DNA from 3 places in the Bradyrhizobium sp. BRP23 genome. Region 1 is predicted to be linked to each of the others. Evidence: predicted binding sites of a transcription regulator. Region 1 holds the regulator's gene; each other region holds the start of a gene.
The links. Region 1 encodes PhoB, which activates phosphate uptake and scavenging genes when phosphate is short. Its sites were predicted from a motif close to TGTCATNNANCTGTCAT; they were not measured.
Positions count from the first base shown of each region.

Region 2: a site for PhoB is predicted at 7,893-7,909, ahead of I6F24_RS10105 (DUF47 domain-containing protein). Genes of this name have one in related genera too.
Region 3: a site for PhoB is predicted at 5,959-5,975, ahead of I6F24_RS29835 (UDP-2,3-diacylglucosamine diphosphatase). Genes of this name have one in related genera too.

Region 1 covers NZ_JADYVW010000010.1:106,780-117,484, forward strand. The annotation lists gene pstB (phosphate ABC transporter ATP-binding protein PstB) at 1-808, shown strand, start outside; gene phoU (phosphate signaling complex protein PhoU) at 820-1,536, shown strand; gene phoB (phosphate regulon transcriptional regulator PhoB) at 1,559-2,266, shown strand; gene I6F24_RS25810 (GcrA family cell cycle regulator) at 2,566-3,078, opposite strand; gene I6F24_RS25815 (aspartate aminotransferase family protein) at 3,538-4,746, shown strand; gene argF (ornithine carbamoyltransferase) at 4,746-5,681, shown strand; gene I6F24_RS25825 (Hsp33 family molecular chaperone) at 5,947-6,954, shown strand; gene apaG (Co2+/Mg2+ efflux protein ApaG) at 7,143-7,535, opposite strand; gene I6F24_RS25835 (OpgC domain-containing protein) at 7,731-8,987, shown strand; gene I6F24_RS25840 (lipolytic enzyme) at 8,987-9,766, shown strand; gene I6F24_RS25845 (SGNH/GDSL hydrolase family protein) at 9,779-10,705, shown strand, end outside.
Region 2 covers NZ_JADYVW010000003.1:411,500-422,204, forward strand. The annotation lists gene I6F24_RS10070 (class I adenylate-forming enzyme family protein) at 89-1,681, opposite strand; gene I6F24_RS10075 (NnrU family protein) at 1,755-2,339, opposite strand; gene I6F24_RS10080 (hypothetical protein) at 2,411-2,989, opposite strand; gene I6F24_RS10085 (ABC transporter substrate-binding protein) at 3,066-4,043, opposite strand; gene I6F24_RS10090 (peptide chain release factor 3) at 4,101-5,723, opposite strand; gene sugE (quaternary ammonium compound efflux SMR transporter SugE) at 5,882-6,196, shown strand; gene I6F24_RS10100 (inorganic phosphate transporter) at 6,189-7,193, opposite strand; gene I6F24_RS10105 (DUF47 domain-containing protein) at 7,206-7,850, opposite strand; gene I6F24_RS10110 (branched-chain amino acid ABC transporter permease) at 8,007-8,975, opposite strand; gene I6F24_RS10115 (branched-chain amino acid ABC transporter permease) at 8,977-9,840, opposite strand; gene I6F24_RS10120 (ABC transporter substrate-binding protein) at 9,917-10,705, opposite strand, start outside.
Region 3 covers NZ_JADYVW010000014.1:56,402-67,106, reverse strand. The annotation lists gene I6F24_RS29865 (cystathionine gamma-synthase family protein) at 1-519, shown strand, start outside; gene I6F24_RS29860 (CHRD domain-containing protein) at 732-1,151, opposite strand; gene I6F24_RS29855 (cytochrome c) at 1,299-2,222, shown strand; gene I6F24_RS29850 (Lrp/AsnC family transcriptional regulator) at 2,360-2,605, opposite strand; gene I6F24_RS29845 (PAS domain-containing sensor histidine kinase) at 2,708-4,687, opposite strand; gene thiD (bifunctional hydroxymethylpyrimidine kinase/phosphomethylpyrimidine kinase) at 5,008-5,808, shown strand; gene I6F24_RS29835 (UDP-2,3-diacylglucosamine diphosphatase) at 5,999-6,811, shown strand; gene I6F24_RS29830 (glycosyltransferase family 1 protein) at 6,825-7,868, shown strand; gene I6F24_RS29825 (threonine/serine dehydratase) at 7,932-8,915, shown strand; gene I6F24_RS29820 (caspase family protein) at 9,103-10,705, opposite strand, start outside.

The DNA.
Region 1 (10,705 bases):
TGTTTCCGTCAGCGCACCGTCCGTTCATCCCGGCTCGCAGCCCCTGCCCGAGGCGCCCGCCAAGGTCACGGCGCGCAACCTCAACTTCTACTACGGCGACCACCACGCGCTGAAGAACATCAACCTGGCGCTCGGCACCAACCGCGTCACGGCGTTCATCGGCCCGTCCGGCTGCGGCAAGTCCACCCTGCTGCGCATCTTCAACCGGATGTACGACCTCTATCCGGGCCAGCGCGCCGACGGTCAGCTGTTACTCGACCATACCAACATCCTCGACCCCAAGCTCGACCTCAACCTGCTCCGCGCCCGGGTCGGCATGGTGTTCCAGAAGCCGACGCCGTTCCCGATGACGATCTACGAGAACATCGCCTTCGGCATTCGTCTCTATGAGAAGATCTCCAAGTCCGAGATGGACGACCGCGTCGAGAAGGCGCTGCGTGGTGGCGCGCTGTGGAACGAGGTCAAGGACAAGCTCAATGCCTCCGGCCTGTCGCTCTCCGGCGGCCAGCAGCAGCGCCTCTGCATCGCCCGCACCGTCGCGGTGCGGCCCGAGGTGATCCTGTTTGACGAGCCCTGCTCGGCGCTCGACCCGATCTCGACCGCCAAGGTCGAGGAGCTGATCCAGGAATTGTCCGAGAACTACACGATCGCGATCGTCACCCACAACATGCAGCAGGCGGCGCGCGTTTCCGACAAGACCGCCTTCATGTATCTCGGCGAGTTGATCGAGTTCGACGACACCAGCAAGATCTTCACGTCGCCGAGCGATCGGCGCACGCAGGATTACATCACCGGCCGGTTCGGCTGAGGAGACGGAACATGGGTTCTGAACATACCGTAAAGGCTTTCGACAGCGACCTTCAGGAGCTCACCCGCCTGGTCGCCGAGATGGGCGGCATCGCCGAGCGCATGATCGTCGATTCCGTCGACGCGCTGATCCGCCGCGACGTCGCGCTCGGCCAGCGCGTCGTCGCCACCGACGTCGAGCTCGACGCGCTGCAGAAGCGCATCGAGGAGCGCGCCGTGCTCACCATCGCCCGCCGCCAGCCGATGGCCGTCGACCTGCGCGAGATCGTCGGCGCGATGCGCGTTGCGACCGATCTCGAGCGCATCGGCGATCTCGCCAAGAACATGGGCAAGCGCGTCGCGGCGCTGGAGACGGATTTCCATCCGCTCAAGCTGTTCCGCGGCCTGGAGCACATGACCGACCTCGTGCAGCAGCAGGTCAAGTCGGTGCTGGACGCCTATGCCGCGCACGACCTGCCGGCGGCGATGGCGGTGTGGAAGGGCGACGAAGAAGTCGACGCCATCTGCACCTCGCTGTTCCGCGAGCTCCTCACCTACATGATGGAGGATCCGCGCAACATCTCGTTCTGCATCCACCTGATGTTCTGTGCCAAGAACATCGAGCGGATCGGCGACCACGCCACCAACATCGCCGAGACCGTGTTCTACATGATCGAGGGCCAGGCGATCACCGACAAGCGGCCGAAGGGCGACATGACGACCTTCGCCACGACGGTGCCGAACACCTGACGACTTAAGGAGCTACGACCACATGGGCGCACGCATTATGGTGGTTGAGGACGAGGAAGCTCTCACCGAGCTTCTTCGCTACAACCTCGAAGGCGACGGCTATGACGTCGAGACGGTGATGCGCGGCGATGACGCCGACACCCGCCTCAAGGAGCACATTCCCGATCTGATCGTGCTCGACTGGATGCTGCCGGGCCTGTCAGGCATCGAGCTGTGCCGGCGGCTTCGGACCCGCCCCGAGACCAAGCAGCTGCCGATCATCATGCTCACCGCGCGCGGCGAGGAGAGCGAACGGGTGCGCGGGCTCGCGACCGGCGCGGATGATTATATCGTCAAGCCGTTCTCGGTGCCGGAGCTGCTTGCGCGCGTGAAGGGCCTGCTCAGGCGTGCGAGTCCCGAGCGCCTCGCCACCGTGCTCGCCTATGGCGATATCGAGCTCGACCGCGACAAGCGCCGCGTGGCGCGCTCGGGCCGGCCGATCGATCTCGGTCCGACCGAATATCGCCTGCTGGAGTTCTTCCTGGAGCATCCCGGCCGCGTGTTCTCGCGCGAGCAGCTGCTCGACAGCGTCTGGGGCCGCGACATCTACATCGACGAGCGCACCGTCGACGTCCATATCGGCCGCCTGCGCAAGCTGCTCAATCTTGGCCGCGAGCAGGACCCGATCCGCACCGTCCGCGGCGCCGGCTACGCGCTGGACGATCGCTTCGCGAAGGCTGAGCAGACGTAAGGCGCCAGCGACAGCTGGTTTGGCGAACTGCGGCGCCGATCTCGGCCGTCATCCCGGGGCGCGCGCAGCGTGAGCCCGGGATCTCAGCGCGAGCGCTTGCGCTCTTCGCGATTAGCCACAGGACGTGGTTTGGCGAAGACTCGGAGTGACCATCTCGCGCAACGATTGCGCCCCGCGGTTACGGATCCCGCATTCGCGGGGATGACACCGGGCGATTGGGAGCCGTCATCGTATGACGGCTGCAGTCTTGGCGATCAAGCTTGGCGATCAAAGCTTGGCGATCAGGGAATTCCGCAAGCTCACCGCGTGCCCGGTTTCGGTGCTGCGCGACGGCGATCCGCTGCGGGCTGATAGGCCACGCGCGAATGCTGGGCACAATAGGGCAGGCCGGAGAGCGCCTTGCCGCCGCAGAAGAAGAAATCCGGGCTCGAGGGATCGCCGACCGGCCAGTGGCAGGTCGCCTCGTTCAATTCCAGCAGCGACAGCCGCTGGCTCATCGGCACCACGTTGTCGTAGGTAACCGGCTCGGCTTCCAACTCGACCTCGAAGGCCTGCGCCAACGCGGTGTTGCCGCGCGCGACGGGGCGGGTCACCCGCATCATATGCTGCGCGGGCCGTGCCTTGCGCGGCCGCGGCGCTGCCGATGAAGGGCTCTTGGCGCGGCCGGACAGGCCGAGCCGGTGCACCTTGCCGATCACGGCATTGCGGGTCACATTGCCGAGCTCCGCCGCGATCTGGCTGGCCGAAAGTCCGGCCTCCCAGAGCTTCTTCAGCTGCTCGACGCGATCATCGGACCAGGTCAAAACCGTCATTGCACCCTTTCCCTCGCTGCGCGCCTGCCATCCTGGGGCCTTCGCAGCGAATGCTTTAGCCTTGAAAAACCCGTGCCGTCAGAATCCCTTAAGGCTCGCCGGGCGCGCTCAAGACGCCCGAACGTTTACGCCGGTACATGAGGACTTCTGGGATCAGAACTGCTGCACGAGATGTCGTATCTGACAGTCCAAACGCTACAATATGGCGTGACTCCCGCGCAAGAGTCCGCCGACTCGCTTCCACATGTTCCGTGGTGAAAAACCCGCAAAATCGGCACCGCAAGACTACGGAATCAGCGTTTCGCGAGGCTTTCCGGGCGGCATTGACACCCGTCTTGCCAGGCATAAGATAGTGCCACGTGCCGCCCTTAAAAGGCGGCACGTTTCGTTTTCCGGGGCCGGTCGATGGTGCGTCGCGCAATGCATGTCTCACACCGTCCGCAACATTCAAGTGACGTCATGACTAACAGCGCAGCGCCGCATTTGCTCCCCGTTTTCGCCAGGGCCGACCTCGGTTTCGAGCGCGGCGAAGGCTGCTGGCTGATCGCGACCAACGGCGATCGCTATCTCGATTTCACCTCGGGTGTCGCGGTGAATGCGCTCGGCCATGTCCATCCCGCGCTGGTCAAGGCGTTGCAGGAGCAGGCGACCAAGCTCTGGCACATGTCGAACCTGTTCCAGAGCCCTGACGGCGAGAAGCTCGCAAGCCGCCTCTGCAATGAGAGCTTTGCGGACTTCGTGTTCTTCTGCAATTCCGGCGCCGAGGCGCTGGAAGGCGTGATCAAGCTGGTGCGCCACCATCACTTCTCCAAGGGGCATCCGGAACGTTACCGCATGATCACCTTCGAGGGTGCCTTCCATGGCCGCACGCTGGCGACGCTCGCCGCCACCGGCTCTGCGAAATATCTCGAGGGCTTCGGTCCGCCGATGGACGGCTTCGATCAGGTGCCGCACGGCGACCTCGACGCCGTGAAGAAGGCGATTGGTCCGCACACCGCCGGCATTCTCATCGAGCCGATCCAGGGCGAGGGTGGCGTTCGTTCTGCACCTCACACCTTCCTGAGGGCGCTGCGCGAACTCTGTAACGAGCGCGGCCTGTTGCTCGCCTTCGACGAGGTGCAGACCGGCATGGGCCGCACCGGCGAGCTCTTTGCCTACAAGCGCACCGGCGTCACACCGGATGTGATGTCGCTCGCCAAGGCGCTCGGCGGCGGCTTTCCGATCGGCGCGGTGCTGGCGACCGCGGACGCGGCGGCCGGCATGGGGCCCGGCTCGCACGGCTCCACCTTCGGCGGCAATCCGCTCGCGATCTCGGCTGCCAACGCCGTGCTCGATGTCATGCTCAAGCCCGGCTTCTTCGACCACGTGCAGAAGATGTCGCTGCTGCTCAAGCAGAAGCTCGCCTCCGTGATCGATCGTCATCCCGAAATCGTCAGCGAGGTGCGCGGCGAGGGCCTGCTGATCGGCATCAAGGCCGTGGTGCCCTCGGGCGATCTCGTCGCGGCGCTGCGCGCCGAAAAGCTGCTCACCGTCGGGGCCGGCGACAATGTCGTGCGCTTCCTGCCGCCCCTGATCGTCACGGAAGCGGAGATCGAGGACAGCGTCGGCCGGTTAGAGCGCGCCTGCGCTGCGATCTCCTCCAGCCAGACCAAGCGGGCGGCAAGCTGATGAGCACGACGCCCAACAAAGCTCCCAAGCACTTCCTGGACATCAACGAGCTGCCGCTCTCGGAGCTCAAGAGCATGCTCGCCGCCTCTTCCGCCATGAAGGCGAAGCAGAAGGCGCAGCAGCCGGTCAGGCCGCTCGAGGGCAAGACGCTGGCGATGATCTTCGAGCGTCCCTCGACCCGCACCCGCGTCTCGTTCGACGTCGGCATGCGCCAGCTCGGCGGCGAGGCGATCATGCTCACCGGCGCCGAGATGCAGCTCGGCCGCGGCGAGACCATCGCCGACACCGCGCGGGTTCTGTCGCGCTATGTCGACGCCATCATGATCCGCATCCTCAACCATGATGCGCTGCTGGAGCTTGCGGCCAACGCCACCGTGCCCGTCATCAACGGCCTGACGCGGCGTTCGCATCCCTGCCAGGTGATGGCCGACCTCATGACCTATGAGGAACATCGCGGCCCGATCGAGGGCAAGACGGTGGCCTGGACCGGCGACGACAACAACGTGCTGGCGTCCTGGGCCCATGCCGCCGAGCGCTTCAAATTCCAGCTCAATGTCGCAACGCCGCCGGAGCTCGCACCGAAAAAGGCCATGCGCGACTGGATCAAGGCGACGGGCGCGCCGATCGTGCTCGGCACCGATCCGGAAGCCGCCGTGCGCGGCGCCGATTGCGTCGTCACCGACACTTGGGTGTCGATGGGCGACAAGGAGGGCGAGCACCGCCACAACGTGCTCAAGCCCTACCAGGTCAATGCCAAGCTGATGTCGCTGGCCAAGGCGGACGCATTGTTCATGCATTGCCTGCCGGCCCATCGCGGCGAGGAGGTCACCGACGAGGTGATCGACGGGCCGCAATCGGTCGTGTTCGACGAGGCCGAAAACCGCCTGCACGCGCAGAAGGGCATTTTGGCCTGGTGCTTCGACGCGGTGAAGTAGGCGCGCTGGAAGCCCGGCTGCGGCCTCACACGCAATTGTCGTCCCGGACAAGCGCGCCAAAAGCGCGCGCAGATCCGCAGGAAGTCGTTTGGCGAAGACTCGGAGTTGCCATCTCGCTCGATGACGTGGTCCTGTGGTTATGGGTCCCGGGCTCGCGCGTTGCGCGCCCCGGGACGACACCGAGCTTGCTGTAGCGTTGTGCACCCTCATCGCATCCGGAACGCGCCCCCTTCCATTTCCGCCCTCCGACCCCAGATAAAGCGCCATGGTTTCCCAGTCTCCTGACATGAACACCGGGCCTGAAGGCCCGGTTCGCGCGCCATCATCGGTTCCGATCGATGACGCCGTGCTGCCTTACGAGGTCGACGCGCTTGACGTGCGCGGGCGCCTGGTGCGGCTTGGCCCCGCGCTCGACGACATCCTCACCAAGCACGATTATCCCGCAGCCGTGGGCAAGCTGCTCGGCGAGGCCATCGTGCTGACGACGCTGCTCGGCTCGACGCTGAAATTCGAGGGCCGCTTCATTCTTCAGGCCCAGACCGACGGTCCGGTGTCGTTCCTGGTGGTCGACTACAAGGCCCCGGACCGCCTGCGCGCCTATGCGCGCTTTGACGCCTCGCGCCTGGGCACGGCCAAGGATTCCGGCACGCTGCTCGGCCGCGGCCATCTCGCCATGACCATCGACCAGGGCCCCGACATGAGCCGTTACCAGGGCCTGGTTGCGCTCGACGGCGGCAGCCTGGAAGACGCCGCCCACGAATATTTCCTGCGCTCCGAGCAGATCCCGACGCGCGTGCGCCTCGCGGTCGGCGAGGAGTGGCGCTCGAGCGACGGCGGCAAGCATCGCTGGCGCGCCGGCGGCATGCTGATGCAATTTCTGCCGAAGGCGCCGGAGCGCGCGCGGCAGGCGGACTTGCATCCCGGCGATGCGCCCGACGGCACCGAGGTGCACAGCGTCGCGGAAGACGATGCCTGGGTCGAGGCACGCTCGCTGATCGAGACGGTCGAAGACGTCGAGCTGATCGATCCCGAGCTCTCTGGCGAGCGGCTGCTCTACCGCCTCTTCCACGAGCGCGGCGTGCGCGTGTTCAATCCGCAGGTGCTCGAGGCGCGGTGCTCCTGCTCGCGCGATGCGGTCGCCGCGATGCTCAAGAGCTTCTCGCACGACGACCGCGCCGCCATGGTCAAGGACGACAAGGTCGTCGTCACCTGCGAGTTCTGCTCGTCGGTGTACCAGTTCACGCCGCACGAGGCGGGCGTCGAGGACGCCTGAGCCTACCCGCGTCGCTGCACTCGCAATGTCGAGTGGAGCAGTGCCACACGCGCGGTGTCATCGCCCGACTTGATCGGGCGATCCAGTACTCCGAGACGATGCTGATCGAAACGAGAGGCCGCGGCGTACTGGATGCCCCGGTCAAGCCGGGGCATGACAGTTGTGAGTGTTACGGCGAACTCGCCTCTCTAATTCAACACCCGCTTGTTGTCGGGGCTGTCCAGCGAAAACGTCGGCACGTCGATCTCGAAACGCTCGCCGGTTTCGCTGACCATCTGGTAGCGGCCGGTCATGAAGCCCGAGGCGGTCGAGAGCGGCACGCCGGAGGTGTATTCGAAGCGCTCGCCGGGGGCGAGGATCGGCTGCTCGCCGACCACGCCTTCGCCCTTCACCTCCTGCTGGCGGCCGGAGGCATCGGTGATGATCCAGTGCCGCGTCTTGAGCTGCACGGTCTCCTCGCCCGAATTGGTGATGACGATGGTGTAGGACCAGAAGTAGCGCGAGCGGTCGGCCGACGATTGCTCCGGAACAAAGTTCGGCTCGACGGTCACTTCGATCTGGCGGGTCACGGCGCGGTACATGGCTGTCATCATACCGAAATCCGCCCCGGGAACCAAACCCCCGCGGGCGCCTTGGCGACATCGTCCCGCCAGAATTGGCGGGAAAGCACACCACCGAGGGAGACACCCTGATGTGATCCGGACGCTTTGCGAGACGACAGCCGGACCATTACACTGCTTCAACGTCGCGATTTGCGGAAGGGTTTCCAGGCCCCGATGACCATTGCCGACCAAGTGACGGGATCGACCATCGCAGGAACCGCGGGCGCCAAGCCCGCAGGGACCAAGGCGCGCGCCGCAGCGCCGGCCATCACGCTGCCCGCCATCGGCGAGCGCGAGCTCCGGCTCGATCTGTTCCGCGGCCTCGCGCTGTGGCTGATCTTCATCGACCATCTGCCGCCCAGTCTGCTGACCTGGTTCACGATCCGCAATTACGGCCTCAGCGACGCCACCGAGATCTTCATCTTCATCTCCGGCTACACCGCGGCCTTCGTCTATGGCCGGGCCATGCTGGAGAGCGGCGTTCTCATCGCCACCGCGCGCATCCTGCGCCGGGTCTGGCAGATCTACGTCGCCCACGTCTTCCTGTTCACGATCTTTCTCGCCGAGATCTCCTATGTGGCGACCAGGTTCGAGAACCCGCTCTACACCGAAGAGATGGGCATCATGGACTTCCTCAAGCAGCCCGACGTCACCATCGTGCAAGCGCTGCTGCTGCGCTTCCGTCCCGTCAACATGGACGTGCTGCCGCTCTACATCGTGCTGATGCTGGCGCTGCCTCTGATCCTGTGGTCGATGAAATGGCGGCCGGACGTCACGCTCGGGCTGTCGGTCCTGCTCTACGCGGTGACCTGGGAGTACGACCTTTACCTGTCGGCCTATCCGAACGGCTTCTGGGCCTTCAATCCGTTCGCCTGGCAATTGCTGTTCGTGTTTGGTGCCTGGTGCGCGCTCGGAGGTGCGCGTCGCATGTCGGGCATCCTGGCCTCGCCCGTGACGATGTGGATCTCGATCGCCTATCTCATCGCGGCGTTCTACGTGACCTTGACCTGGTACGTGCCCCAGCTCTCCCAGTTCATGCCGAAGCAGATCGAACAATGGATGTATCCGATCGACAAGACCGACCTCGACGTGCTGCGCTTCGCGCACTTCCTGGCGCTGGCGGCGCTGACCGTACGCTTCCTGCCCCGCGACTGGCCGGGCTTGAAATCGCGCTGGCTGCGACCATTGATTCTATGTGGTCAGCATTCGCTCGAGATCTTCTGCCTCGGCGTCTTCCTGGCCTTTGCCGGCCATTTCGTCCTCGCCGAAATCTCCGGCGGGCCGGTCATGCATGCGTTGATTAGCCTCTCCGGAATCCTGATCATGTGGGGGGTGGCCTGGGTCATTTCGTGGTACAAGCGTGTGGCTGACAAGAGCGGTGCGAAAACCAAAAACGCCGTCGGCAACGCCGATCTGGCGGGAGGGGGCTGATGAAGGCGAAGGTTCTCCTGAGCCTGGTCCTGCTATGCGGTAACCTCGCCGCGCCCACGGCGCGCGCGGGCGATGCCGCGTCTGCCGCATCCCCTATGCCTGCGGCCTGCGAACTGCCGTCCTATCTGCTGACCAGCGAAAGCCAGCTGCCCAAGGTCGCCGAGGCGATCAAGGCCGGCAAACCGCTCGACATCCTGGTGATCGGCAGCCGCTCGACCACGATTCCGTCGTCGGAGAGCAGCTCCTATCCGGCGCGCATGGAGGCGATCCTCAAGGAGAAACTGCCGCCCTCCGAGCCGGTGCACGTCTCCGTAGAAATACAGAGCAAGAAAACGGCAGAGGAGACCGCGTCCACCTTCGTTAAGCTGATGGAAGCAAAAACGCCTACTTTGGTCATCTGGCAGACCGGGACCGTGGATGCTATCCGATCCATCGATCCCGACGAATTTCGTAGCGCGGTGACCGACGGGGTTGTTGCGTTGCAAAAGGCAGGGGCGGACGTCGTCTTGATGAATTTGCAATATAGCCCGCGCACCGAGACCATGATCTCGGCGCAGCCTTTTCTCGATAATATGCGCGTCGTGGCACAGGAGCACGACATCCCGCTGTTCGATCGTTTCGCGATCATGCGGCAGTGGAATGAACAGGGTCAGTTCGACCTGTTCAACCCGTCCCGCGGGCCTGAGCTGGCGAAGCAGGTCCATGATTGCCTTGGCCGGGCGTTGGCACAGTTCGTGATTGACGCTGCTCATCTGGAGCCGGCCCAGCAGCAAAATTGAGGTCTAGCGTTAATGAGTTCTCTCCGCCCTTTTTGCCTGACGTCATGGCTGGCCGTGCCTGCAACAGCAGTGCTGTTGTTGCTGACGCCCGCCTCGCATGCGCAGACGCCGGCTGCACAGCCGGCGACCCCCGCACCCGCCCAGTCGCCTGATCCCGCGCCCGCTACGCCGTCCCAGACCACCGTCGCCGCGAGGTCGCCCGAGCAGCGCGGCGTCACCTCGCGCGCCATCGACAAGGTGAAGGAGGTCGCAAAGTCCGCCGCCGACATCTTCAGCCGCGTGCCCTGCCTGCCGCCGAAGGGCGGCTCCAAGGCGATGGGCTCGCTGCCGCATGTTGCGAGCAAGCTGGTCGCCGGCCAGCCCGTCGTCATCGTCGCTTTCGGCTCCTCGTCGACCCAGGGGTTCGGCGCGAGCTCGCCGGAGTTCAATTACCCCAATCGTCTCGCCGCGCAGCTGCGCCGGCACTATCCGACCGCCGACATCAGCGTCATCAATGCCGGCGTCGGCGGCGAGGACGCCCCCGAGATGATGAAGCGTCTGCAGACGCAGGTGATCGACAGGCATCCGGATCTCGTGATCTGGCAGGTCGGCACCAACGCCGTGCTGCGCAATCTCGATCCTGCCGATACGGCCAAGCTGGTCGAGGACGGCATCAGCCGCATTCAGGCCGCCGGCGGCACCGACATCGTGCTGGTCGATCCGCAATATTCGCCGGCCGTCAACCAGCGCAAGGAGAGCGCCGGCAAGATGATCAAGCTGCTCGGCAACGTCGCCGAGCTCCGCAAGGTCGGCATTTTCCCCCGCTTCGAGGTGATGCGCGACTGGCACGAGAACCAGTCGATCCCGGTCGAGAGCTTCGTCATCGCCGACGGCCTGCACATGAACGATTGGGGCTATGCCTGCTTCGCCCAGCTGCTCGGCGACGACATCATCCGCTCC
Region 2 (10,705 bases), on a different contig from region 1:
GGTAGCCTAACGATATGGCGGTGGCAAGGCAAAGCGAGCCCGATCAAGGCGTTAACCACCCGGGACATCCCGGATGCCCCTGCCCGGCTCAAGCTCCCAGCAGCTCCCGCAGCTGGCGCTTCAGCACCTTGCCATTGGCGTTGCGCGGCAGCGGGTCTGCCGTGATCGCCATGGTTTCGGGAATCTTGTAGTCGGACAGGCGCTCGGCGCACCAGGCGCGCAGGTCCGTATCGGTTACCGGCTGTCGCGTCACCACCACGGCGTGGACGCGCTCACCCAGCACCGGGCAAGGCCTGGAAATGATCGCGCTCTCGACCACGGCGGGATGGCCGGCCAGCACGGATTCGACCTCGGCCGAATAGATCTTCAGGCCGCCGCGATTGATCATGTCCTTCTGCCGGTCGAACACGCGAACGAAGCCTTCCGCATCGACCGAGCCGAGATCGCCGGAATGCCAGAATCCGCCCGTAAAGCTTTCGGCGGTGGCCTTCGGGTTATTCCAGTAGCCCTTGATCACGGAGGCGCTCTGGATCCAGAGCTCGCCGATCTCGCCGGGAGGCAGCTCGCGCCCGTCCGGGCCCATCACAGCGATGCGCGCGCCGGGACACGGCAGACCGACGCTGTCGATATGGCGCTCGGTCAGCTCGCCCGGCATGATGGTCGAGGGCGAGGTCGTCTCGGTCGCGCCGTAGCAGTTCATCAGCTTCAGGCCGGGAATCTTCGCCTTGAGCTTCTCGATGGTGGCGACCGGCATCGGCGCGCCGCCGAAACCGCCGATGCGCCAGCTCGAGAGATCATAGCCGTCGAAATCGGGCTGGAGCAGGCAGAGATTGTACATCGCCGGCACCATCACCGTGTAGGTGACGCGCTCGCGCGAGGCGAGCTTGAGGTAATGGGCGGCCTTGAACTCGGGCATGATGATCAGCGTCCCGCCGCAGCGGATCATGGTCGTAATGTTGGCGACGACGCCGGTGACATGGCCGAGCGGCACCGCTGCGATCGAGCGATCGGCTTCCGTCAATTGCAGGCAGGATACGAACACCATCGAGGAATGGACGATGTTGCAATGGGCCAGCATCGCGCCCTTCGGCTTGCCCGTGGTGCCGGAGGTGTAGAGGATCATCGCGGTGTCCTCTTCGCTCACCTCGATCGGTGCCGATGCCGGAGCGTTTTCGGCGAGCGAAGAGAAATGCGAGCGGGCGGGCTCGTCGTCGATGGCAATGCGATGGATCAGATCGGGCACGTCCTTTGCGTCGGGCAGGCGCTCAGCGAGCGAGGCCTCGTGGATCAGGATCTTCGCGCCGCAATCGGCGAGCACATAGGCGATTTCAGGCTTCTGCTGGCGCGTACTGAGCAGCACGGTGACGAGCCCCTCATGCGCGGCGGCAAACAGCAGCAGCGGAAATTCGATGCGGTTGCCGAGCAGGATGGCGAGGCGATCGCCGCGCTGCAATCCTAGCTTACGCAACCCCGCAGCGATCCGCGCCGCCTGCTCCGCTGCCTGCCGCCAGCTCAGCCGGACATTGCCGCAGATCAACGCTTCGCCATCGGCATTGCGGCCGCGCGCCTCCGCGATCATCGCCCAGAGGCTCGATGGCCGATCGCAAAACGCCGGCACCACCCGCTCGCCAAAACGCGACTCGAGCCGCATCGGCGGGATCTGAGATTGCGACCAGTCCATGGGGATGCCCTCGGCTTGTTGCTCTCGTTATCTTCCCCGCACGGTCAGGCGAGCCCCGTCTTGCGCTGATCGGCTAGACCCCGATCACGGGCACGCCGATCACCACCGGATGAAACGCGAAGGCCAGGGCCAGATAGGCGACCACGCCGACCGCGACCGCGATCAGATCGTTGGTGGGGCCGCCGACCGGAATCGGCGGGGCGCCGGCGTCGGTGCGAGCTTTCAGCGAGATGCGGTCATAGACCGCCCAGGCGAGGAACGAGCCGAACAGGATGATGGAGCCGAGATCGCCATTGGCGAGCAGATGCGCCGCCGCCCACAGCTTGATGCCGGCCAGCATCGGATGCTTCAACGTCGCATAGATGCGGCCACGCATGTAGGACGCCACCACGAGGATGACTGCAGGCAGCATCAAGGCCAACGCGATGTGCTTCATCGCCTTCGGCGGATACCAGACGTCGATCCAGCCGGAGCTGCGGTAATGGGCATAGCCCCAGATGATCAGCACCAATCCCGCCAGTGAGACCGCCGAATAAAGGAGCTTGTAGGTCCCCTCGCCCAGCCTCGCGATCGCCTGCGCGCGCGCTTCTCGTTTGGTTGTGAAAATATGGGACGCAAAAAACAGCACCAGCCCCAGGATCATGACCAGCAGACCCACGACATCCTCCCCGCAAAGCAGCCCCCTGCCACTGAGGTATCATCGATCGGCCGATGGTCGCAACTCGCGCGCTATTTGCCGAGCTCCCGATTGTCGACATAACGGATCGCGATGGGCCGCCCGGCCAACGCCCCGCCGAGCCCGCTGGTCAATTTCAGCGGCAGACAGGCCTTCAGCGATGCATTGATGGCGTTCAGATAGGTCGTCCGGGTGTCCGCCGGCACGCCCGCAGTCGCGTATGTGAGGCGCGGCGGGCCGATCAGGCCGCCGGTCTTGTTGAAGCTGAAGCGCACCGACATCTGCATGCCTGCGCGCGCATGGTCCGATGGCGGCGACCAGCAGCTGCGCAGCGCGGCGAAGAGGTCGCCGATCGTGTCGAGATCGTGATCGGGCTTCCGGTATTTGGCGCGGTCGGCCTCGACAGGCACGCTCTCGATCGTGAGCTGGAGGTTCTGGCCGTAAGGGTAGTCGATCTCGGGAATACAGGGGCCGGGCTCGAGCGGGCTGCAATAGGATGGCGTGCAGGGCTCGCCGTCGAGCACGCTGCAAGGCTCGTGCGCGAACGGAATCGGATTGATCTGGCGTCGCTGCGCGTCGGCGGCGATCGAGGTCATTGCCAGCAAGGCAAGAACAAGAATGCAGCGCCACATGTACCGGGACCGCAATGGCATTTGCAACAGGTGGCGACGGCTATGAAAGGTTCAAGGCTGGCCGCGATGGTTCGCTTCACTCGACAATCTGATCCGCTTGCGCCACCAGCGTGGGCGGTAAATTCAGCCCCAACGCATTGGCTGTCTTGAGATTGAGCAGGAACTGGAATTCATTCGGTTGTTGGACTGGCAAGTCTGCGGGACGGGTTCCTCTCAAGACGCGGTCGACATAATCCGCCGAGCGACCGACGAGCTGCGTAATCGAGACTCCGTAAGACATCAGCCCGCCGTCCGTGACGAAGGACGGGAACGGATACATCGCCGGCAGACGATGCGCGGCCGCCAAGTTCAGAATCAATTGCCGATGAACGAGTGGAAATGCGTCGGGAAAGATCAGCAGCCCGCCGTCTGGCTGCTCTGCAAAGCGGGAAATCGCCTGTTCGAGCTCGGCGGCGTTGTGCGCCGGCGCCGGAACGAGCTGGAGCTGGACTGCCGGAATGGCCGCTTCCACGGACGGCATCAAGATCATGGGCGCCGTTCGCGGATTGAAGATTGCGGCAACCCTCCGTATCGCGGGTGCCGCCTGCTTGAGCAATTGCAGCCACTTGCCCGCCATTTCAGGCTCGAAGGTCGTGAAGCCCGTGATATTTCCGCCTGGCTTGCCCAGACTTTGAACGAAACCGGCACCCACGGGATCGGCAACGACCGTGAAGATGATCGGCAAGGTCGGCGCGCGTCGCCTCAGGGCTTCCACAGAGGGAGTGCCGATTGCCAGAAGCACATCCGGCCCCCACTTCACGAGCTCCGCCGCCTGGGCATCGGCAACATTCGGATCGCCGGCCCACCAGCGATACTCGATATGGATGTTGCGCTCCTGTTCCCAACCGAGCTCGCCCAGACGCTGTCTCAGTTTCTGGTAGCCGGCCTGGCTCTCCGGATCGCTCGACCTGCCTCCCGCCAACACACCGATCCGCCGCACATTCCCCTGCGCGGATGTGCTCAGCGGATAGGCCGCCGCGCCTGCAGCGAGCATGATGAATTCGCGCCGCCTCATGACCGTCGACCTCGCTATGCGTTGCCGTCCTGCATCACGGAGAACGTCTGGGAAACATTACCCCTTTTTCTTGACGTCCTTGACGTTGCTAAACTCGATACCCTCGGCACGCTCCTTGGTGTAGCCGAGGTAGAACTCGTTCCGGGCGAGATAGACGGGATCGCCGTCGACGTCGTCGGCAATGCTCGAATTATTGGCGGCGATGAAGCTGTCGAGCTTCTTGCGGTCCTCCGAGGAGACCCAGCGCGCCAGCTGGAACTCGCTGACCTCGAACTCGACCGGCAGCGAATATTCCGCCTCGAGCCGGGCCTTGAGCACATCGAGCTGCAGCGCGCCGACCACGCCGACCAGCGCCGGGGCGCCGTCGCGAGGGCGGAATACCTGCACCACGCCCTCTTCCGACATCTGCTGCAGCGCTTCCTTCAGCTTCTTCGCCTTCATCGCGTCGGTGAGACGGACACGGCGGACGATTTCCGGCGCGAAGCTCGGCACGCCGACGAAGTTGAAATCCTCGCCCTCGGTCAGCGTATCGCCGATGCGCAGCGTGCCGTGGTTGGGAATGCCGACGACGTCGCCGGCGAAGGCTTCGTCCGCGACCGAGCGGTCCTGCGCGAAGAAGAATTGCGGGCTCGACAGCGGCATGCTCTTGCCGGTGCGCACGAGCTTGGCCTTCATGCCGCGGCTGAGCTTGCCCGAACACAGGCGCGCAAACGCGATGCGGTCGCGGTGGTTGGGATCCATGTTGGCCTGGATCTTGAACACGAAGGCGCTCATGCGCGGATCGGTGGCCTCGACCTTGCGCTGGTCGCTGTCCTGTGCGCGCGGCTCGGGCGCGAACTTGCCGAGGCCCTCCAGGAGGTCGCCGACGCCGAAATTACGCAGCGCGCTGCCGAAATAGACCGGCGTCAGGTGGCCTTCGCGGAACGCGTCCAGCTCGAACGGCTTCGACGCCTCGGTGACGAGCTCGAGCTCGTCCTTCACGGCGGAGACGTCGAGATTGGCGTTGAGCTTGGCGAGCTCTTCGATCTCGATCTCGAGCGCCGCGCCGGTCTTGGCGCCGCCGCCTTCGAGCAGGCGCACGCCGCCATTGACGACGTCATAGGTGCCGAGGAAGTCGCGGCCGCGGCCGACCGGCCAGGTCATCGGCGTGGTGTCGAGCGCCAGCGTCTTCTCGATCTCGTCGAGCAGCTCGAACACGTCGCGACTCTCGCGGTCCATCTTGTTGATGAAGGTGATGATCGGGATGTCGCGCAGACGGCACACCTCGAACAGCTTTCGGGTGCGCGCCTCGATACCCTTGGCCGCGTCGATCACCATCACGGCGGAATCGACCGCCGTCAGCGTGCGATAGGTATCTTCCGAAAAGTCCTCGTGGCCCGGCGTGTCCAGCAGGTTGAAGACGAGGCCTTCGAACTCGAAGGTCATCACCGAGGTCACCACCGAGATGCCGCGTTCGCGCTCGATCTTCATCCAGTCCGAACGCGTGTTGCGCCGCTCGCCTTTGGCCTTGACCTGGCCGGCGAGGTTGATAGCGCCGCCGAACAGCAGCAGCTTTTCGGTCAGCGTGGTCTTGCCGGCGTCGGGATGGGAGATGATCGCAAAGGTCCGCCGCCTCGCCACCTCGGCGGCAAGCGGGGAACGGGCCGGCGATTCGGCTGTGGTGGCGGCGATGTCGGACATGGCGGGAGCGTGTGGCAGGGAAAACGGGCCTGATCAAGCCTCATTTGGTGATTGCGAAGGTTTCCGGCCAGCCCCATATCCCCCTTTTGGGAGGACGACCTCCCTGCCCATCAGCACACCAGCCGCGGGGACGACCCTGCCTTGAATGGAGGGTCGTCATGGCCTGGAGCATCCTGTTCGTCGCCGGTCTCCTCGAGATCACCTGGGCCATCGGCCTGAAATACACCGAGGGCTTTAGCAAGCTTGTCCCGTCCGCGGTCACGCTCGCGGCCATGGCCGGAAGCGTCATCCTGCTCGGATTTGCGCTCAAATCCCTGCCCGTCGGAACCGCCTATGCGGTCTGGACCGGCATCGGCGCGGTCGGCACCGCGACGCTCGGCATGGTTCTGTTCGGCGAGCCGGCGACGGCCTTCCGCCTCGCCAGCATCGGCCTGATCGTCGCCGGCATCATCGGACTGAAGCTCGTCACCTGACGAGCTGGACCACCCACCAGGTCAGCGCGGCCACGATGCCTGAGGCCGGGATCGTGATCACCCAGGCATAGACGATCGAGCTTGCGACGTTCCAGCGCACGGCCGAGACGCGGCGGGCGGCACCGACGCCGACGATGGCGCCGGTGATGGTGTGGGTGGTCGAGACGGGAACCCCGAGATAGGTCGCCATGAACAGGGTCACCGCGCCTCCCGTCTCGGCGCAAAAGCCCTGCATCGGGGTCAATTTCGTGATGCGCAGGCCCATGGTGCGGACGATGCGCCATCCGCCCATCAGCGTGCCCAGCGCCATCGCCGCCTGGCACGACAGCACCACCCAGAACGGCACCGAGAACTCGCTGCCGAGATGGCCCTGCGAATAGAGCAACACCGCGATGATGCCCATGGTCTTCTGCGCGTCGTTGCCGCCATGGCCGAGCGAATAGAGCGAAGCGGAGACGAATTGCAGGATGCGGAAGGCGCGGTCGACCGCGAACGGCGTCGAGCGCACCGAGGCCCAGGACACGATCGCAACCAGCGCCATTGCGAGCAGGAAGCCAACCAGCGGCGACAGCACGATCGCCAGCACGGTCTTGGACAGGCCGCTCCACACCGCGGCCGAAATACCGGCCTTGGCCAAGCCGCCGCCGACGAGCCCGCCGATCAGCGCGTGCGACGACGACGATGGAATGCCAAGCGCCCAGGTCACGAGGTTCCAGACGATGGCGCCGACGAGGGCTGCGAAGATCACCTGGGCGTCGACGACCGCGGGATCGATGATGCCGGTGCCGATGGTCTGGGCGACGTGCAGCCCGAACACCAGGAACGCGATGAAATTGAAGAACGCGGCCCAAAACACCGCGAATTGCGGCCGCAGCACTCGGGTCGAGACGATGGTCGCGATCGAATTGGCGGCGTCGTGCAGGCCGTTCAGGAAATCGAACAGCAGCGCGACGGCGATCAGGCCGACCAGGACGGGAAAAGCCAACGCAGCATCCACGGCGGCCCTGCCCTACACTTGCTCGATGACGATGCTGTTGATCTCGTTGGCGACGTCATCGAAACGGTCGGCCACCTTCTCGAGATGGTCGTAGATCTCGACCCCTACGATGAAATCCATCGCATTGCCGTCGCGATGCTTGAGGAACAGCTCCTTCAGGCCGATGTCGTGGAGATCGTCGACACGGCCCTCGAGCTTGCCGAGCTCCTCGGTGATCGCGGTCAGCATGGCGACGTTCTTGCCGATCTCCTGCATCAGCGGCAGCGCACGGCCGACCAGATTGGCGCATTCGATCAAGAGTCCGCCGATCTCGCGCATCGGCGGCTCGAAACTGCGCACCTCGAACAGCATCACGGCCTTGGCCGTCTGCTGCATCTGGTCGATGGCATCGTCCAGCGACGTGATCAGGTTCTTGATGTCGCCGCGGTCGAACGGGGTGATGAAGGTGCGGCGCACCGCCGTCAGCACCTCGCGGGTGATATTGTCGGCGTCGTTCTCGAACTGGTTGACGCGCTGGCAATAGACCGGCGTCTCCTCGCCCCCGTTGAGCATGCCCTGGAGCGCGACCGCGCCCTGGATCACGGTCTGGGCATGGCGGTCGAACAGGTCGAAGAACCGCTCTTCCCTGGGCAGGAACGCACGAAACCATCGCATCATGGGGGTAGGCTACCGGTTGGAAATGGTCAGGCCCGTGAGGGCTGTCATAAAACTGTCATAGACCATTTTCGATCCGCGCGCGTGTCGCCTCACGCCCGCGGAGCCGGGTCATCCACCGCTTTCATGCATCAATGAAACCGATGCAATATCAGTTACTTAGAGCGAACGTCGGAAGTAATGCGCGATTTCGCCGACGACGCCGCGGCGGAAGGTGAGCACGCAGACCACGAAGATCGCGCCTTGGATCACCGTCACCCACTGGCCGAAGCCGGCCAGATATTGCTGCATGGCGATGATCACGAAGGCGCCGACCACGGGACCGAAAACGGTGCCGAGCCCGCCGACCAGCGTCATCAGCACGACCTCGCCCGACATCGTCCAGTGCACGTCGGTGAGCGAAGCGTTCTGCGCCACGAACACCTTCAGCGCACCGGCAAGGCCGGCGAGCGTCCCCGACAGCACGAAGGCCAGGAACTTGTATTGGTCGGTGCGGTAGCCGAGCGAGATCGCGCGCTGCTCGTTCTCGCGGATCGACTTCAGCACCTCGCCGAACGGCGAGTTGATGATGCGGAAGATCAGGAGGAAGCCGGCGAGGAAGCCGACCAGCACGACATAGTACAGCACCGTCGGCTTGGACAGATCGAGCACGCCGAACATGCGTCCCTGTGGGATGCCCTGGATGCCGTCCTCACCATGGGTGAACGGGGCCTGGAGATAGATGAAGTACAGGAGCTGCGACAGCGCCAGCGTGATCATCGAGAAATAGATGCCCTGGCGTCGGATCGAGATGTAGCCGGTGACGATCGAGAGCACGAACGCCGCGGCGACGCCGACGAGAATGCCGAGCTCGGGCGGCAGCGCCCAGACCTTCAGCGCATGCGCGCTGCAATAGCCGGCCGTGCCTAAGAACATCGCGTGGCCGAACGACAGCAAGCCGCCATAGCCGACCAGCAGATTGAAGGCGCAGGCGAGCAGCGCAAAGCACAGCGCCTGCATCACGAAGAACGGATAGACGCCCGTGAACGGCACCGCTGCGAGCAGCAGCGCCATCACTGCGAATACAATCATCTCGTCGCGCATTGCGCGCGGGGTCACAGGAAGCGTGTCGTCCGTCAGGGTTGTCATCTCAGGCCGCCCTTCCCGTCAATCCCGTCGGCTTCACCAGCAGCACCAGCACCATCAGCACGAACACGACGGTGTTGGAGGCCTCGGGGTAGAAATACTTGGTCAGGCCTTCGATCACGCCGAGCGCAAAGCCGGTGATGATGGAGCCCATGATCGAGCCCATGCCGCCGATCACCACCACCGCGAACACGACGATGATGAGGTCGGCACCCATCAGCGGCCGCACCTGGTTGATCGGCGCCGAGAGCACGCCGGCAAGCGCGGCAAGGCCGACGCCGAGACCGTAAGTGAGCGTGATCATGCGCGGCACGTTGATGCCGAAGGCACGCACCAAGGTCGGATTTTCGGTCGCGGCGCGCAGGTAGGCGCCGAGCTGCGTCTTCTCGATCAGGAACCAGGTCGCAAGGCACACCGCCAGTGAGAACACGACGACCCAGCCGCGGTAGATCGGCAGGAACATGAAGCCGAGATTCATGCCGCCCCTGAGCTGGTCGGGGATGGCGTAAGGCAGGCCCGAGGAGCCGAAATAGTTCTGGAACACGCCCTGCACGATCAGCGCGATGCCGAAGGTCAGGAGCAGGCCGTAGAGATGATCGAGCCCGGTCAGCCATTGCAGCATGGTCCGTTCCAGGATCATGCCGAAGATGCCGACGATGATCGGCGCCAGCAGCAGCGCCCACCAATAGTTGATGCCGCCGAGGTTCAACAGGAAATAGGCGACGAAGGCGCCCATCATGTAGAGCGCGCCATGGGCGAAATTGATGATGTTGAGCATGCCGAAGATGACGGCAAGCCCGAGACTGAGCAGCGCGTAGAACGAGCCGTTGATCAGTCCCACCAGTAGCTGAGCGTAGAGAGCCTGCATCGATCCCGCACCCGGTCCCTTCTATTCCTCAACAACAGGCCGGCACCGCTGCGGCGCCGGCCCGCATCGTTCACCGTTACTTCTTCACCAGCGGACAGGCGCTTTCCGACAGCGGCCGGAAGGCCAGGTCGCCGGGAGTCGTGCCGATCAGCTTGTAATAATCCCAGGGCGCCTTGGATTCCTCGGGCTTCTTGACCTCGAACAGATAGGCCGGATGCAGCTTGCGACCGTCCGCACGGATCGTTCCCTTGCCGAACAACGCATCGTCGGTCGGCATCTCCTTCATCTTGGCGACCACCTTGGCCCCGTCATGCGGATTGCCGCCCATCGCCTCCAGCGCCTTGAAGTAATGCAGCAGGCCCGAATAGACCCCGGCCTGCACCATCGAGGGCATCGCCTTGTTCTTCATCCGCTCGGAGAAGCGTTTGGAGAAGGCGCGCGTGCCGTCGTTCATGTCCCAATAGAAGGTCTCGGTGAAGTTCAAGCCCTGCGCCACCTTCAGACCGAGCGAGTGCACGTCGGTGATGAAGAGCAGCAGACCCGCAAGCTTCTGGCCGCCCGAGACGATGCCGAACTCGGACGCCTGCTTGATGGTGTTGGTGGTGTCGCCGCCGGCATTCGCCATGCCGATGATCTTGGCTTTGGAGGCCTGCGCCTGAAGCAGGAAGGACGAGAAGTCAGCGGTATTCAGGGGATGCTTGACGTTGCCGATCACCTTGCCGCCCGACTTCACCACCACCGCCGCGGTGTCGCGCTCGAGGGCATGGCCAAAGGCGTAGTCCGCGGTGAGAAAATACCAGGTGTCGCCGCCCGCCTTCACCAGCGCCTGCCCGGTACTGTTGGCCAGCATATAGGTATCATAGAC
Region 3 (10,705 bases), on a different contig from region 1:
GGATCGAAGGCGATCATGAAAGGCATCAAGGCGCTGCGCGGCGCCATCGGCACCCAGCTCGATCCGCATTCGTGCTGGATGATCAACCGCTCGCTCGAGACGCTCAGCCTGCGGATGGAGAAGGCCGATGCGAATGCGCGGCTCGTGGCGGACTTCCTGCGCGACCATCCGAAGGTCGCCAGGGTGCACTATCTCGGTCACCACGAGCAGGGCTCGCTGTCCGGCCGTGTGTTCGCGCGGCAATGCCTGGGCGCGGGCTCGACGTTCTCGTTCGACATCGTCGGCGGCAAGGAGGCGGCGGTGAAATTCCTCAACGCGCTGCAGATCCTCAAGCTGGCGGTGAGCCTTGGCGGCACGGAATCGCTCGCAAGCCTGCCGGCAACGATGACCCATTCCGGCGTTCCCGCCGACATCCGCCGAAAGATCGGCGTGCTCGATTCCACGATCCGGCTGTCGATCGGCATCGAGAACCCGTCGGACCTGATCGCAGACCTCGCGCAGGCGCTGAACGCGGCTTGAGCACGGTCAGAGTCGTAGCGTCGTAGCCTGGATGGGGCGCAGCGAAATCCGGGGACCTGTCCGCAACGCGCAGGGCTCCCGGATTGCACCAACGGGCGGCGCTTCGCGCCGACCGTTGGCTCCATCCGGGCTACGAAGTTGCTTGGAATCGAAAAGGCCGGACGCTCCCTCCTTGCGTCCGGCCTTTCCGCGACGAAGCCCGCGTTTTCGCTTTACTTCGTCACCTGACCGCGGATCTCGCCGGCCGGGTTCGCCGCGGTATGGATGTTGATGTAGTACTTGCCGCCGAGCAGATCGGCGGCCTGCGCGTCGGTGAGCGTGGCTTCGCCCTTGACCGGGCTCGAGGCTGCATTCGGGATCGGGACCGCGACGCCGGCGTTCTTGCCGGCTTCGGCAGGCCCGTGGAAATGCGCGGCGGTGGCGGGGCCCGAGAGGCCGGAATAGGTGACGGTCCAGGACAGCTTCTTGCTGGCAGCGTCGTAGTCCAGATCGGCCGTTCCGGTCGCGCTGCTGGTGTTGGCGGGGACTTCGGATTTGCCGTCCAGCGTCGCCTTCAGTTTCTCCGCGCTGGCCGGGGCGGCGAACGCAACGGCGGCTCCGAGTACCAGTGTGGCAAAAACGGCTTTGGTCATGGCTTTCTCCTGTTGACGCCTGATTGCTTTTCAAACAGTGCGTCATGCGGTTTATTCCGGCATTACATCCGGGCCGTCTAAAATATTCGTGGTTGGATCGAGCGCGGCATGACCCTTAAGTTCGCGCGTTCACGATGGAATGATCGAATGTTGCGACGAACGCTCCTTGCCGCCCTGATCGCCGCCGCCGCGGCGTTCGCACTCTATTGGTGGTTGACCGCCCCGGCCGTGCTGGCCTTGCCGGCGCCGACACGCAACCCCGATCTCGCCAACGGGCAGGAGCTGTTCAACGCCGGCGGCTGCTCGTCCTGTCATGCCACCCCCAATCAGCCCGATCGCCTGCGGCTCGGCGGCGGGCTGGCGCTGGGCTCGCCGTTCGGGACGTTCTACGTCCCCAATATTTCCCCCGATCCCGCCTACGGGATCGGCCGCTGGAGCGAGGCCGATTTCGTCAACGCCGTGATGCGCGGCATCTCGCCCACGGGCACGCACTATTTCCCCGCCTTTCCCTACACGTCCTATCATCTGGCCAGTGTCGACGACGTCCGCGATCTCTTTGCCTATCTGAAGACGCTTCCGTCGGTGTCCGGCACAGTGGGCGACCACGCGCTGCCGTTTCCGTTCAACATCCGCCGCAATGTCGGCATCTGGAAGCTGCTGTTCATGGACACCGCGCCGTTCGTCGCGGACGCCGCGCGCTCGCCGCAATGGAATCGCGGAGCCTATCTCGTGAACGCTTTCGGCCATTGCGCCGAATGCCACAGCCCGCGCAATGCGCTCGGCGGCATCATCGCCAGCCAGCGCTTTGCCGGTGGGCCCAATCCCGAAGGGGAGGGCTGGGTGCCCAACATCACGCAGCAGGGCATCGGCAACTGGAGCGAGAAGGATATCGCGGATTTTCTCGAGACCGGCGACCTGCCCGAGGGCGACAGCGCTTCGGGCGCGATGCGGGCGGTGATCAAGAATCTGGCGCAACTTACCGCGGAAGACCGCGCCGCGATGGCCGCCTATCTGAAGTCGCTGCCGCCGGTGCAGGGACCGACACCGCCCAAGCGCAAGGAGGGCGGCTAGCGCTGCCGGCGCTTCGGCCGTTGTTTTGCGCGTGATCTAAAGCGCGATGAGATTGGGATGAATCATCATCGCGCTTTAGGTTGTTGTTTACGCATGATCTTTCCGGAAAACCGCTTCGCACTTTTCCGGATCATGCTTTAGCCGGTGCCGAACGCCTTGAAGGTGATGATGGTGAGAGTGTCCTGGATGCCCGGCAGCACCTGCACCTTCTCATTCACGAAGTGGCCGATGTCGGTGTCCTTGTCGACGTAGAACTTCACCAGGAGGTCGTATTGGCCGGCCGTGGAGTAGATCTCGGAGGCGATCTCGGCTTCGGCAAGCGCATTGGCCACCGTATAGGACTGGCCGAGCTTGCACTTGATCTGAACGAAAAAAGGAACCATCGCGGGCACTCCGAAAGCGTATTCTTCCGGCTAATAGGCCAAAACCGGCTGGATTTAGCAAGCGAACTTGCTGGATCATCCGAGGTGCATTCGGGCGCGATGCTAGGATGGGACCACTGCGGCGGCCAATGCATCCCTCAGGCGCTGGGCGAGCTCGACCTTGCGGTAGGGCTTGGTCAGCACGACCGCTCGCGCCTGCGCGCGGCCCTGCTCGACCAAGGTCTCCAGCGCGTAGCCCGAGGTGAACAGGACCGGCAGGCCGGGACGCACCCGCCGCGCCTGATCGGCGAGCTCCCAGCCGCTCATGCCGCCCGGCATCACGATATCGGTGAACAGCAAGTCGATGCCGGGATCGCCCTGCAGCTGCTGCAAGGCATCCTTGCCGTTGACCGCGGCGACGACGCGATATCCGAGCGCTTCCACCCTGCGAATGACGGAGGAGCGGACGAACGGATCGTCCTCGACGATCAGGATCGTCTCGTAGCCTCGCGGCGCCGTGTCCTCGCCGTCGGGAAGATCGGCTTGCGACCTACCGGTGCTCGCGCGCGGCAGGTAGATCCTGGCCGTGGTCCCAAGGCCAGCCTCGCTGTAGATCGAGACATGGCCGCCTGATTGCTTGGCAAAGCCATAGACCATGCTGAGGCCGAGGCCCGAGCCCTTGCCGACCTCCTTGGTGGTGAAGAACGGCTCGAACGCGCGTGCGGCGACCTCGGGCGTCATGCCTTCGCCGTCATCGGTAACCGCGATCAGGACGTAGCTGCCGGGTGCGACCTCCCGGTGAACGGCACCGTCATCATCCTCGATCGTGATCAGCTCCGTGGCCAGCGTGAGGTGGCCTCCCGATGGCATGGCATCCTGCGCGTTGAGCGCGAGATTGAGCACGGCGGATTCGAGCTGGGCGCGGTCGGCAAAGGCCAGGATCGTGCCGGGCCCGGAGGTCGTCCTGATCTCGATGTCTTCGCGCAAGGTGCGCTTGAGCAGCTTGAACATGGAATCGAGCAGGCTCCGGCAATCGATCGTCTGAGGCCGCAGCAATTGGCGGCGGCTGAAGGCGAGCAGGCGCTGCGTCAGCTCGGCACCCCGTTCGCCCGATTGGCAGATGTCGTCGGCAAAGCGCCCGAGGTCGGGCCTCGCCTTTAGCTGCTCGCTCAGGTGCTCGGCATTGCCGATGATGACGGTCAGCAGATTGTTGAAGTCATGCGCGATGCCGCCGGAGAGCTGACCGACCGTCTCCATCTTCTGCGCCTGCTGAAGCTGCTGCTCGGTCAGCTTGCGCGCGGTGAGGTCGTGGACGATGCCGACGAAGATCAATTCGCCGTCCTGCCGCGCCTGGCCGACCGACAGCTCCATCGGAAACGTCGTGCCGTCCTTGCGCAGGCCGACGGCCTCGCCGCCGGTCGCGAAATGCCGCGCCTGGCGCTCGGATGCTGCATCCGCCTCGGGCATCAGCATGCCGACGTTGCGGTTCATCACCTCGTCGGCACGGTAGCCGAACAAGCGCTCGCAGGCCGGATTGAACAGCAGGATGCGGTCCTGCGCATCGAGCAGGATGACGCCGTCGACCGCGGTCTCGACGATCGCGGTGAGGCGCGCCACGCTCTCGCGCATCGCGCGCTGGGCGTCGCGGACCTGCTGCAGCAGCAGCGTGGCGTCGCGGCTCTTGATTTCCTCCTCCTCGAGCGCGGCCTGGACCTGTCGCAGCTCGAACGGCGAGGGGATCGTGAGGATCTTCGGCAGCAGCGGCCAGAGCGCGGCGGCGGTGAAGACCGACGCGACCGCCGTGGCGGCCTTGAGCATGCCCTCGATGCCGTAGATCGGAACCCAGAGCGTATAGATCGACAGCACGTGGGTCAGGCCGCACGCCATGATGAAGATCGCGAACGCCCAGTAGACCCAGCCGAACTTGAGGTCGCGCCGCTTGGTGACGAGGATAGCGAGGGCGAACGGGATCGAGAAATAGGCAGCGGCAATGCTGGCGTCGGAAACGACGTGAAGCCAGATCAGCTGAGGCTCCCACAACAGGCAGATGCCGTGCGGCGACAGCATGGACGAGTCGAGGAGACGTTCGAAGAAGGCCCACATCGTTCCACCCCAAGGAGTCTTGTTCAGGTGGCTTGCAGGGCCGGCGGCCCGCAACATGGGGGCGCTGGACGGTTCCACCACCTGACGTCTCGCGTAACCGGCGAAGCACGCTAAGGTACGCGACTATAGCAAGGGTCCGGCGCCGTTGCATTTTCAAGCCCGCATCATTGCGGGCCTTGGTCCGCGCGGTGTCCGACTGATTCGCAAGGCGCGCAATCGGTTCGCGAATCACGCCTGGCGGCGGCCCGGCGCGCTTGCTGACGTTCCACGGTCGCGCTACGAGAGGCCATGGCGGCCTCCTCAAGCACATGTCTCCCGCGATGACGACCCCGGTCGCACTCACCATCGCCGGTTCCGATTCGAGCGGCGGCGCCGGCATCCAGGCGGACCTGAAGACCTTTGCCGCGCTCGGCGTCTATGGCGCCTCCGTGATCACGGCGCTGACGGCGCAGAACACGCGCGGCGTGACCGGCATTCACGCGGTGCCGGCCGGGTTCGTCACCGAGCAGATCGACGCGGTGTTCTCCGACCTCGACATCGGTGCGGTGAAGATCGGCATGGTGGCCCAGGCCGCCAGCATCGATGCCATCGCGGCCGCGCTTTCGCGCTGGGCGCCGCGGCATGTCGTGCTCGATCCCGTCATGGTGGCGACCTCCGGCGACCGCCTGCTCGCCACTGAAGCCGTCGACGCCCTGCGCACCAGGCTGATGCCGCTGGCTGCCGTGATCACGCCGAACCTGCCGGAGGCTGCGGCCCTGCTCGATGCGCCGGTGGCGGCGAGCGAGGCCGAGATCGAAAGCCAAGGACGCCGCCTGCTGGCGCTGGGCTGCCGCGCCGTCCTGATCAAGGGCGGGCACGGCGAGGGCGCCGAGAGCACCGACTATCTCGTCACTGCCGAGACCGCGATCGCGCTCGCCGCGCCGCGTGTGGCCACCCGCAACACCCATGGCACCGGCTGCTCGCTGTCCTCCGCCATCGCGGCAGGGCTGGCCAGGGGCGAGGACCTCGAGGCCGCCGTGCGCAACGCCAAGGCCTGGATCAGCGCCGCGATCGCCGCCGCCGACCGCTTCAGCGTCGGCCACGGCCATGGGCCGATCCATCATTTCCACAAGTTCTACTGAGGCGGGCTTGCTTCGCCTCCCCCGCAAGCGGGGGAGGGAGCGCCCCCACCCTGCGGCGCCATGTCGCCTGATTGTCGCATGCGACTGATATTCGCGGGGAGGGCGAGGCAAGGCGTGATTCGTATTTGAAGGTGCCTCAAGGGTTCAATCGGTCATCCCCCTGTCACGGGACATTGTTACAGGCTGGCGCATGGGAAGTTACGATGTGAGTGACGAGAGCCCGGAGCGGCGCTTTCGCACGTTGTTCATCTCCGACGTCCATCTCGGGGCCCGCGGTTCACAAGCCGATCTTCTGCTCGACTTCCTGCGCTACCATGATGCCGATACGATCTATCTCGTCGGCGACATCGTCGACGGCTGGGCGCTGAAATCGAGCTGGCACTGGCCACAATCGCATAATGATCTGGTCCAGAAGCTTTTGCGCAAGGCGCGCAAGGGCGCCAAGGTCATCTACATTCCTGGCAATCACGACGAGTTCCTGCGCAACTATTACGGCACGCATTTCGGCGGCATCGACGTGGTCGAGAACACGGTTCACACCGGCGCCGACGGCAAGCGCTATCTCGTCATTCACGGCGACATCTTCGATCTCGTGGTGCAGAACGCGCGCTGGCTCGCCCATCTCGGAGACAAGGCCTACGACTTCGCGATCCAGATGAACCGCCTGGTCAACTTCTTCCGCCGCCTGTTCGGCGTGCCCTATTGGTCGCTGTCGCAATGGGCCAAGCAGAAGGTCAAGAACGCCGTCAACTATATCGGCGCCTTCGAGCAGGCGCTCGCCGCCGAGGCGCGGCGTCACCAGGCCGACGGCGTGATCTGCGGCCACATCCACTACGCCGTGATCCGCGACGAGGCCGGCATCCGCTACATGAATTGCGGCGACTGGGTGGAGAGCTGCACCGCCCTGGTCGAGCATGACGACGGCCATTTCGAGATCATCACCTGGGCGGATCAGTTGCGGAAGCCGGAGCAGGTGCCACAGGTCGCAGCCAGAGCTGCATAACAAGGACCACTTGATGCGCATCCTGGTCGCGACCGACGCCTGGCACCCGCAAGTCAACGGTGTGGTTCGGACGCTGACCAAGCTCTCTGACGCTGCAAAAGCGCTCGGCGTCGAGTTCACGTTCCTGACGCCGCAATCGTTCCGCACCTTCGCGATGCCGAGCTATCGCGACGTGCGCCTCGCCATGCCGCGCCCGGCCCGGATCGCAAGGCTGATCGAGGAGGCGCGTCCCGACAGCATCCACATCGCGACCGAAGGGCCGATCGGCCTGATGGTCCGCCGCTATTGCCGCCAGCGCAAGCTGCCGTTCACGACCAGCTTCCATACCCGCTTTCCCGAATATGTCCGCGCCCGCGTGCCAGTGCCGGGCTCGCTGATCTGGCGGGCGCTGCGGCGCTTCCACAGCGCCAGCCGCGCCGTGATGGCGGCGACGCCGGCGCTCGCGCGCGAACTGACCGAGCGCGGCTTCGACAATGTCGTGCTGTGGCCGCGCGGCGTGGACACCACGCTGTTCCACCCGCGCGTCATCGATCTCTGCCTGCCGGCACCCGTGTTCCTGTCGGTCGGCCGCGTCGCAGTCGAGAAGAATCTCGAGGCGTTCCTCGACCTCGACCTACCCGGCACCAAGGTGGTCGTCGGCGACGGCCCGGCGCGCGCCTCGCTGGAAGAGGTCTACCCCGATGCGATCTTCCTCGGCGAGAAGCACGGCGAGGAACTGGCGGATATCTACGCGGCCGCCGACGTGTTCGTGTTCCCGAGCAAGACCGACACCTTCGGCCTAGTCCTGCTGGAGGCGCTCGCGAGCGGCCTGCCGGTCGCGGCCTTCCCCGTGAAGGGTCCCCGCGACGTGATTGGCGATGCGCCGGTCGGCGCGCTCGATCACGATCTGCGCAATGCCTGCTTCGCGGCGCTCGATATCTCCCGGCAGGACTGCGTCGCGTTCGCCGCCAACTACACCTGGGAGGCCTCGGCAACGGTCTTTATCGACAGCATTTTGGCGGTCGGGGCGGTGCTGCCCGGCCGGACCGGCGCGGAACAGCCGCGTTTCGTGGCTTGAGGCAAGAAATCCTCTCGCGGAGGTGTCTTGCCCGGGCCTGAGCGGCCGCGATAACATTCCGCCATGACCGAACAGGCCCTTCCGGTCGGCCCTGCCGACATCGATGCCGCAGCGCGTGTGATCGCGCCTTACGCCATCCGCACCCCGCTGTTGTCCTTCCCCGTGCTCAACGAGCGCGTCGGTGCGAAAGTGTTCCTGAAGCCGGAGATGCTTCAGCGCACCGGCTCGTTCAAGTTCCGCGGTGCGTTCAACAAGGTGTTCTCGATCCCGCAGGACAAGCGCGCCGGCGGCGTCGTCGCGTTCTCCTCCGGCAACCACGCCCAAGGCGTGGCGGCGGCGGCAAAGATCCTCGACATGCAGGCCACCATCGTGATGCCAGCGGACGCCCCGCTGTCGAAGCGCGAGCGCACCAAATCCTACGGCGCCGAGGTCGTGCTGTACGACCGCGACAAGGACGACCGCGAGGCGATCTCGCGCGGCATTGCCGAGAAGCGCGGCGCGACGCTGGTCAAACCCTACGACGATCCGTTCGTGATCGCAGGGCAGGGCACCGCCGGCCGCGAGATCGCCGAGGACATGGCAACGCTCGGGCTCGGCCCCGACATCGTGGTGGCGCCGGCCTCCGGCGGCGGCTTGATCGCGGGTGTCGCGACCGCCGTGAAGGCGCGCTATCCGCAAGCCGAGATCGTGGTCGCCGAGCCCGAGGCCTTCGACGATCACGGCATTTCACTCAGCGCAGGCCATCGCGAGCCGCATCCGCCGGCCGGCCGCACCATCTGCGATGCGCTGATGGCCCTGATGCCGGGCGAGATGACGTTTGCTATCAACAGCAAGCTCTTGGCGCGCGGCGTCACGGCGTCGGACAAGGAAGTCGGCGCGGCGGTCGCCTTTGCCTATCGCGAGCTGAAGCTGGTGGTGGAGCCCGGCGGCGCGGTGGGGCTTGCTGCGCTACTCGCGGGCCGCCTTGATGTGGCCGGCAAGAACGTCGTCATCGTGCTGTCAGGCGGCAATGTCGATGCGGAACTGTTCGCGGAGCTGGTGGCCTGATCGTCATTCCGGGGCTCGCGCAGCGAGAGCTATGATGCGCAATTGCGCATCTGAGAATCCATAACCACGATCGGGAGTATGGATTCCGGGCCTGCGCCTTACGGCGCATCCCGGAATGACCAAGAACAGACATGAAGAAGGGGCAGAGCGTTTCCGCTCTGCCCCTCTGTCGTCTCGCTCGCCGCAATCAGCGCGTGAAGCCGCCGCGACGGTTGCCGCCATTGTTCATGCTCGGCGCTTGGTTCATCGACTGCCGGAAGTTGTTGTTGCTGCTGACCATGCGGCTCGGCATCGTGTTGATCTGCGGGCGGGTGTTCTGCACGTTGGTCTGCACCTGCACCTTATTCACCGGGTTATTGTTGAGCTTGACGATGCCGGTGTTGCCGTTGTTGAGCCGGATCGGGCGGTTCGGAGTCTGCACGTTGACCGGCTTCGACTCGATGTTCGGGCCACCCTTGCCGACATTCACCGGCATGGTCACGATCTTGCCCGGCTTGATGGTGCCGCCATTCGGCATGGTGCTGGTCGCAGGCAGGGTCACGATCTTGCCGATGCCGACCTTGCCGTTGACCGTATTGGTCGGCGCAGGCAGCGTGACGATCTTGCTCGGGGTCTGCGGCGGCGTGCCGTTCTGCGGGTTCGGCTGGTTGTTGCCCGCAGGCAGGGTGACGATCTGTCCGCCATTGCCGAGCTTGCCGACGACATTGCCGTCGAGCGGCTTCTGCACGACCGGCAGATTGCCGTTCACCTGCGCGCCATTGCCCTGCTGCATCAGCGGCATGTATTTGGGCTGGCCGAGATTGCCGATCTTGATCGTCGGAGCAATGGTCTGCGGCGCCAGGAACTTGGTCGCCTGCATCAGGGGGATCTGCTTCGGCTGCGTCTGCAGCTTCAGCGCGACCTGCGCATAGGGGCTGTTGCCGTAGCTGTCATAGAAGCTCTTGTAGGCGAGCGGCGAGTTGGCGAGCACCGCCTTGTGCCAGGCCTGCGAGATCAGGATGTTGTTGAGCAGCCAGCGGATGTGGTCGCACAGCGGGTCGTGCGGGTACATCCGGATGAACTCCTGATAGTACTCCGGCCGGCCCTCGGACACGACGTAGTCATAGGCCTGGCGGGTGGAGCGGCTCGGCAGGTTGGAGGCCATCTGCACGACCGGCGCCTTCACCGGCGCGCGGTTGGCGGCAACGGCGGTGTCACCGAAGAAGGTGAAGTCGCTCGTCAATGACGAGCTCTCCCACGGAATCTGCGCGCCGCTGGTGGTCTGGTTGACCTGCAGGCGCACGCGCTTGAACAGCTGCTCGATCGGCACGTTGGGCTCGCGCGCGACGTTCAGGAACGCCTGTGTGTACGGGCTGTGGCCATTGGTGCCGTCGAGCGCCTCGGCACCTGGCGCGGTCGAGTAGCCGACGATCGAGCCGTTCGGAGCATCGACGATGGCAAGGCCACGGCCGGCGTCGTTGATTTCAGGGAAAGGGTTGTTGCGGCAGGCATCGAGGATGACGATGCGCATGCGGCTCGGGATCGTCTCCAGCGTCGACATCACGTCGACGAGGCGCAGCGAATTGTTGACCAGCTCGGTCGGGCTGGAAACCTTGGCGTCGACCGGAACGAGATAGTTCTCGCCGGCGAGCTGCACGCCGTGACCGGCGTAATAGACCATCGCCACCGTGTTCGGACCGCGCGAGGCGACCTTGGCGGAGAAGTCCTGGACGACGCGGAGCATGTCGTTCTGGGTCAAGTCGGTCGCGGCGACCACTTCGAACCCGGCGGAGTTCAGGAACTGCGCCATC